DNA from 2 places in the Pseudomonas sp. LB3P25 genome. Region 1 is predicted to be linked to the other one. Evidence: riboswitches for the same ligand, from Rfam matches in the RefSeq annotation. Region 1 holds a riboswitch; the other holds the start of a gene.

Region 1 (3,670 bases):
CGGCGGGAGTTTGTCCAAGGTCGGCAATGTTGTCATCCGACACGAAACCGCCGGGCTGGGTCCTGAGCAGGTGCATGGCTTAAACGCTGAGCGCAGCGCGCAATTGCGTTTCGAGCAGCGCGGCGTCCAATTCCTGGCCGATCAACACCAGGCGCGTGGTGCGCGCTTCATCGGCGCCCCACTGACGGTCAAAGTGTTTGTCGAAACGCGTGCCCACGCCCTGGATCAGCAGGCGCATCGGTTTGTTCGGGATCGCCGCAAAACCTTTGACGCGCAGGATGCCGTGCTGGACCACCAATTGGGTCAGCGCGTCCAGCAGCAGGCTTTCGTCGGCTGACGGCAGTTCGATGGAAATCGAATCAAAAGCATCGTGGTCGTGATCGTCTTCGCCTTCATGGTGGTGATCGTGATGGCTGTGACGGCTGTCGATGTGTTCTTCGGAACCGGCGCCGAGACCGATCAGCACGTCCAGTGGCAGACGACCGCTGCTGGCTTCGATGACTTTCACCGCGGGCGGCAGCTCTTCAGCGACTTCCAGGCGTACACGGGCCAGGTCTTCAGGGCTGATCAGGTCGGCCTTGTTGAGAATCACCAGGTCGGCGCTGGCCAGTTGGTCGGCGAACAGTTCGTGCAGCGGCGATTCGTGGTCCAGGTTGGGGTCGAGTTTGCGCTGGGCATCGACCTGGTCCGGGAAAGCCGCGAAGGTGCCAGCGGCGACCGCTGGGCTGTCGACCACGGTGATGACCGCATCAACGGTGCAGGCGCTGCGGATTTCCGGCCACTGGAAGGCTTGCACCAGCGGTTTTGGCAGGGCCAGGCCGGAGGTTTCGATGAGGATGTGGTCGAGGTCGCCGCGACGGGCCACCAATTCGCGCATCACCGGGAAGAATTCTTCTTGGACGGTGCAGCACAGGCAGCCGTTGGCCAATTCGTATACGCGGCCGTTGGCTTCTTCTTCAGTGCAGCCGATGGAGCACTGCTTGAGAATTTCACCGTCGATGCCCAGCTCGCCGAACTCGTTGACGATCACCGCAATGCGGCGGCCCTGAGCGTTGTCGAGCATGTGCCGCAGCAAGGTGGTTTTGCCCGAGCCGAGGAAGCCGGTAACGATGGTGACGGGGAGTTTGGCCAATGTTTTCATCGGATGCCCTTTGGCAAGGTGGCGGGCATACGGGACGACGACCGGCAACGCGGACGCGCGTGCCTGAACAGTTCGCCACCGGATCACCCCGCCCGGTTGAAAGTGAGAATCTGTGTCGAGGCAGGTCTCCTGGCTGACGGTTTGCCGGGCTTGTGGGCCTGGCATTCGCTGCGCCTTCCCGCGAACCCGTTGCACAGGGTTTGCAGTGGCGTGGCAGCGAACATCACCGTTCACAGTTGCGGGGGCAGCCGCGGCATCGACCGCGTTCCCTTCTTAGCTTCGGCAGACGCCGAAGAACCTCGAAAGCGCAAGGCTACGCATCGTGTGGGGGCGGGTCAATGTTCAGAAGTTGATTGCGATCCCTGTGGCGAGGGGATTTATCCCCGTTCGGCGGCGAAGCCGTCGCAAGACCTGTTTGCGGGGTAAGCCTGAAGAATGCAGGGGGCCGCTTCGCAGCCCAACGGGGATAAATCCCCTCGCCACAGATAAATACCCTCACCGCAGATATCCACCTCACCACAGAGTTGAGAACCCATGCCAATTGACGCCCAACCCCCGCCCATGCTCTCCTACACGCCTTGTTACGGGTGCCCTTCACAGGGTGAAACGGGAAACCGGTGAATCATGTGCTTTACTCTAAAGTCATGTCAGTCCGGTGCTGCCCCCGCAACGGTAAGCGAGCGAAGCGTCAGATCCACTGTGCCAGCAGTTCGGCATGGGAAGGTGATGCTTGCAGGTCAAGGCGAAAGCCAGTGCCCCTCGTGAGCCCGGAGACCGGCCCGCAACACAAAGTGACCATTACGATCACTGAATAACAAACCCGCGGTGGGCGGGCGCTGTTTGAACCTCTGCGATCCCGATTCGCAGGGGTCTTCCATGCGCTCTATTCACCCCCTGACAGACCAGAGGGAAGCGCCATGTCGATCATTAGCAGCACCGGCAGCAACACTGATAAGAGCACCGCCAGCACTACCACGACCCTGACTCAACGCCTGACCGCCGCCGTGTGTGCGTCGATCCTTGGCGCTAGCCTTGTGTATTTCGCCGGTTTCTCGCACATCGAAGCGGTGCACAATGCCGCGCACGATACCCGCCACAGCTCTGCGTTCCCGTGCCATTGAGACCTGCCGACATGATCAAGCGTATTGCGCAAACCGCAGGGTTCACCGGGCTCCTGGCCGCCCTGCTGCTGACCTTGCTGCAAAGCTTCTGGGTGGCTCCGCTGATTCTGCAGGCTGAGACTTACGAAAAATCCGAGCCCGCCGCTGTTGAGATTCACGAACACGCCGCGGGTGCTGTCGCCGCTCACACTCACGATGCTGAAGCCTGGGAACCGGAAGACGGCTGGCAGCGCGTGCTGTCCACCACGGGCGGCAACCTGGTGGTAGCGGTCGGTTTCGCGCTGATGCTCGCCGGCCTCTATACCTTGCGCGCTCCGACCAAAACCTCCCAAGGTCTGCTCTGGGGCCTGGCCGGTTACGCGACGTTCGTGCTGGCACCGACCCTCGGTCTGCCGCCTGAGTTGCCGGGCACTGCCGCTGCTGATTTGGCGCAACGGCAAATCTGGTGGATAGGCACAGCTGCCTCCACCGCGGTCGGCATCGCATTGATCGTGTTCAGCCGTCACTGGCTGATGAAAGTGCTCGGCGTGGCCATTCTGGCTGTTCCTCATGTGATCGGCGCACCACAACCGGAAGTCCACTCGATGCTCGCTCCGCAAGCCCTGGAAACTCAGTTCAAAATCGCTTCGCAGCTGACCAACATGGGATTCTGGCTGGCCCTGGGCCTGATCAGTGCCTGGTTGTTCCGCCGCAAAAGCGATGGTCAGTACCACGCATGAGTGACACCAGCGCAGCGCCGCCCCTGGTGGTCGGCCTGGGCTGCCAGCGCGGCTGCCCCGTCAGTACGCTGCGGGCGCTGCTCGATCAGGCGTTACAGGCTCATAAAATCGAACTTCACCAGATCAAGGCCCTGGCCAGCATCGACCTGAAGCGCGAAGAACCTGGCCTGATCGAATTGGCCGAACAGCTTGCGTTACCCTTGCAGTATTTCAGCTGCGAACAATTGTCCGTCTATCAACCGCAACTTAGCCATCGTTCAGACATCGCGTTCGAACGCACCGGCTGCTACGGCGTCGCGGAAAGTGCCGCCCTGGCCTTGGCCGAACAGTTGGCCCAGGCACCGGCAAAATTGCTGATTTGCCGACAAAAATATGCCCAGGCCACCTTGGCATTGGCCGGCGCCGCCTAAAATCCTCGATAATCCCCGCCTTCGATCATGAGCAATCTTCATCTGGAGCCTTGCCCAGCCCCTTTTTCTCACAGGAACCGACGATGACCGTCTACTTCATTGGCGCAGGTCCCGGCGACCCGGAACTGATCACCGTCAAAGGCCAACGGCTGATTCGCAGCTGCCCGGTGATCATCTATGCCGGCTCCCTGGTGCCCGCCGCCGTGCTGGAAGGCCATCGCGCCGAACAGGTGGTCAACAGTGCCGAACTGCACCTGGAACAGATCATCGAACTGTTCA
Region 2 (3,670 bases), 1.1 Mb from region 1:
TTGCGGCTCGACGCGGATGTCTATGTGCTGACCGTAATAACTGAAGGGCCAGCCATAAAACGCGCCGTCCTTGACCGAAGTGATGTAGTCCGGCACCAGATCGCTGCCGATTTCATCCCGCTCGTTGACGGCCGTCCACAAGGCACCGCTCCGAGGTTCCCAGGCCATGCCGTTGGGGTTGCGCAGGCCCGAGGCGAAGATCCGATGGTTGCCGGTGGCGCGATCCACTTCCCAGATCGCCGCTCGACCTTCTTCCTTGTCCATGCCGTTTTCCGCAACGTTGCTGTTGGAGCCTACCGTGACGTATAGCTTGCTGCCGTCCTTGCTGGCGATGACGTTTTTGGTCCAGTGGTGATTCAGCGTACCGCCCGGCAGGTCGATCACCTTCATCGGCTGCGACTTGATCGCCGTCTCGCCGTTTTCATAGTGGAAGCGCAGCAAGCGGTCCGTGTCGGCGACGTACAGGTCATTGCCGACCAGGGTCATGCCGAAGGGTGAGTTGAGGTTTTCCAGGAACACTGTGCGGGTTTCGGCGATCCCGTCGTGGTCCTTGTCCCGCAGCAGCGTGATGCGGTTCGGGCTCGGTACTTTGGCCCCGGCACGGCCCATGACTTTGCCCATGACCCAGCCACGAATGCCTTTGCCGTCATCGGGTTTGGGCGGTGCGTTGGTTTCGGCGACCAGCACGTCGCCGTTAGGCAGCACGTAGAGCCAGCGCGGGTGATCGAGGCCTTCGGCAAAAGCCGCCACCTGAGTCCCCGTCGCGGCGATCGGTTTCGCGCCGTTCGGCCAGCCGATCGCCGGGGCGATGTTCATCGTCGGGATCAGGGTCTTGTTCGGTTCTGGCAGCTTGGGTGACGGGCCGGTGCCGTCGGAGACTTGCAGCCTGGAGGTTTCACCACAGGCGGCAAGCCCTCCGGCGAGCACGATGACGAGAACGAGCTGGGGCTTGCGCATGCTGATCTTCCCTATGAATGCATTGACCTAATCAATAGAGAAGCGCCGGTGCGCGATGGTTCAACCGGTCAGCCGCGGGCTTCCTTGAACAGCACGGCGATGCCGGGGTGATAGTTGCCGGCTTCATTGCGCAACTTGCGATAGGCATAGGGGAAGTACCAGGCTACCGCGCAGGTGTGTTCCTTTTGCAGGTCGTCGACCATGTCCTGGAGTTCTTCCGGGGTGGCGCTTTGTTGAGCTTTTTGCGGCGCGACGAACAGGCAGCCGAGTTTCAGGTCGCTGGCGTAGCTGATGCGCTTGGCGTCGTTGGTGATGTCCTGCAATGCTTGAGTCAGGTTCAGGCTGTTGACGCGTGGCCAGCGCTGGGTTGCTTGAAGGTAAGCGCGTTCTTCGCTGGTCGCGATAAACAGATCGGCGCGGCCATTGCGTTCGCCTTCTTCGGTCTGTTTACGGGTTGGCGTTTGTTGCAGCGTAACCATTTCCGCCATCCAGGCCGCGGCGGAAAGCAGGCTCAGGTTGGCTTTTTCGTCGAACCAGTAAGGCGTGTCGTTGTCGCCGCGCACGGCGTTGTAGCGGTCGATACAGTCAAACCAGCGTTCCAGCACCGGTCGCAGGAATTCCAGCTTCGGATTGCTGATGATCATGCCTTGCATGTGGCTCACCCTTGTTATTGTGTTGTGAGGTTGTGGCTCTTTGATATCACTGCTGAGAGTGTGGCACAAGATTGGCGTCAGATAATTGATCGACGGCAGTTATTCGCTCGCAGGCTGCCCGTCTTCAATTGACGCTCCATCCCCAACCCTCTAACCTTCGCGGCTTGTTTCAGGTGCTCTGTGACCTTGGTCGACAGAGTGAAACAGGGAAGCCGGTGAGCGATCTCTTCAATTCATGAAGGCTCACGATCCCGGCGCTGCCCCCGCAACGGTAAATGAGTGAAGACTGCGCCTTGAGCCACTGTGTTGATATCAACATGGGAAGGCGCGCAGCCAGGCCAACGCCGCTCATGAGCCCGGAGACCGGCCTGATCCATCCAGCGGCATCACGGTGGGCGATGCCAGGCTTCTTGCCGTCTATTCTTGTGCCTGCCCGCCGTTATCCAGCCTCAACGGAGAGCTCCCCCATGACTGATACCCCCGATCGTGACGAACGTCATCTGGCGCGCATGCTGCGCAAAAAAGCCGTGATCGACGAACGCATCGCCAATTCCCCGAATGAATGTGGCCTGCTGCTGGTGCTGACCGGCAACGGCAAAGGCAAAAGCAGCTCGGCCTTCGGCATGCTCGCCCGGTCCATGGGCCACGGCATGCAGTGTGGCGTGGTGCAGTTCATTAAAGGGCGCAGCAGCACCGGCGAAGAACTGTTCTTTCGGCGCTTTCCGGAACAGGTGCGTTTTCATGTGATGGGCGAGGGCTTCACCTGGGAAACCCAGGATCGCCAGCGTGACATCGCCGCCGCCGAAGCCGCATGGGCGGTGTCCCGCGAATTGCTGCGTGATCCGTCGATCGGCCTGGTGGTGCTGGATGAATTGAACATCGCCCTCAAGCACGGTTATCTGGATCTCGATCAAGTGCTCAGCGACTTGCAGGCCCGTCCGCCGATGCAGCACGTGGTGGTGACCGGTCGCGGCGCCAAGCCGGAAATGATCGAACTGGCCGACACCGTCACCGAAATGGGCGTGATCAAGCACGCGTTCCAGGCCGGGATCAAAGCGCAAAAAGGCGTCGAATTGTGAGTCAACCACGTCATTGCCCGGCGGTATTGATTGCCGCGCCGGCCTCCGGTCAGGGCAAGACCACCGTCACCGCCGCACTGGCCCGTTTGCATCGCAATCAGGGGCGCAAGGTGCGCGTGTTCAAATGCGGCCCGGACTTTCTCGACCCGATGATTCTCGAGCGCGCCAGCGGTGCGCCGGTGTATCAACTGGACATGTGGATGGTCGGCGAGCAGGAAAGTCGTCGACTGTTGTGGGAAGCGGCCGGCGAAGCCGATCTGATCCTCATCGAAGGCGTCATGGGCTTGTTCGACGGTACGCCGTCCAGCGCTGATCTGGCGCGACACTTCGGTGTGCCGGTGCTGGGGGTGATCGACGGCACTGCCATGGCCCAGACCTTTGGCGCACTGGCGTTGGGGCTGGCGCGTTATCAGCCGGACTTGCCGTTTGCTGGCGTGTTGGCCAATCGTGTTGGCACGTTGCGGCACGCGCAATTGCTCGAAGGCAGCCTGACTGAAGGCTTGCGCTGGTACGGCGCGTTGTCCCGGGAAACCGGGATCGAATTGCCGAGTCGACACCTCGGTCTGGTTCAGGCCAGTGAGCTGAACGATCTCGATCTGCGCCTCGATGCGGCAGCCGATGCGCTGGCCAGCAGTTGCGAAGTCGCGCTGCCACCGGCGGTGGAATTCGCCGCTCCTGATGTGATCGCTGTCGAGCCTCTGTTGGCCGGCGTTCGTATCGCTGTAGCCCGTGACGAAGCGTTTGCCTTCACCTACGGCGCAAGCCTGGATTTGCTGCGGGCCATGGGCGCTGAGTTGCTGTTTTTCTCGCCGATCCGTGACACGCAATTGCCGGAGGCAGATAGCCTCTACCTGCCAGGCGGTTATCCCGAATTGCACCATGTGGCGCTGTCAGAGAACACCACAATGCTGACTGCAATCCGCGCTCACCATGCGGCGGGCAAACCGTTGTTGGCGGAGTGCGGCGGCATGCTGTATTTGC

What was found. A riboswitch is a leader RNA that binds a small molecule or an ion and turns the genes downstream of it on or off. The one in region 1 is predicted to bind cobalamin.
Region 2: another riboswitch for cobalamin. It lies ahead of cobO (cob(I)yrinic acid a,c-diamide adenosyltransferase); the one in region 1 lies ahead of cobW (cobalamin biosynthesis protein CobW).

The regions. Positions count from the first base shown of each region.
Region 1 is NZ_CM142711.1:4,257,647-4,261,316, forward strand. It holds gene cobN (cobaltochelatase subunit CobN) at 1-76, opposite strand, end outside; gene cobW (cobalamin biosynthesis protein CobW) at 80-1,141, opposite strand; cobalamin riboswitch at 1,244-1,458, opposite strand; cobalamin riboswitch at 1,710-1,938, shown strand; gene ACYZTW_RS19400 (CbtB domain-containing protein) at 2,059-2,262, shown strand; gene ACYZTW_RS19405 (CbtA family protein) at 2,274-2,981, shown strand; gene ACYZTW_RS19410 (cobalamin biosynthesis protein) at 2,978-3,391, shown strand; gene cobM (precorrin-4 C(11)-methyltransferase) at 3,475-3,670, shown strand, end outside.
Region 2 is NZ_CM142711.1:5,343,700-5,347,369, reverse strand. It holds gene ACYZTW_RS24590 (PQQ-dependent sugar dehydrogenase) at 1-957, opposite strand, end outside; gene ACYZTW_RS24585 (hypothetical protein) at 1,026-1,610, opposite strand; cobalamin riboswitch at 1,765-1,996, shown strand; gene cobO (cob(I)yrinic acid a,c-diamide adenosyltransferase) at 2,078-2,689, shown strand; gene ACYZTW_RS24575 (cobyrinate a,c-diamide synthase) at 2,686-3,670, shown strand, end outside.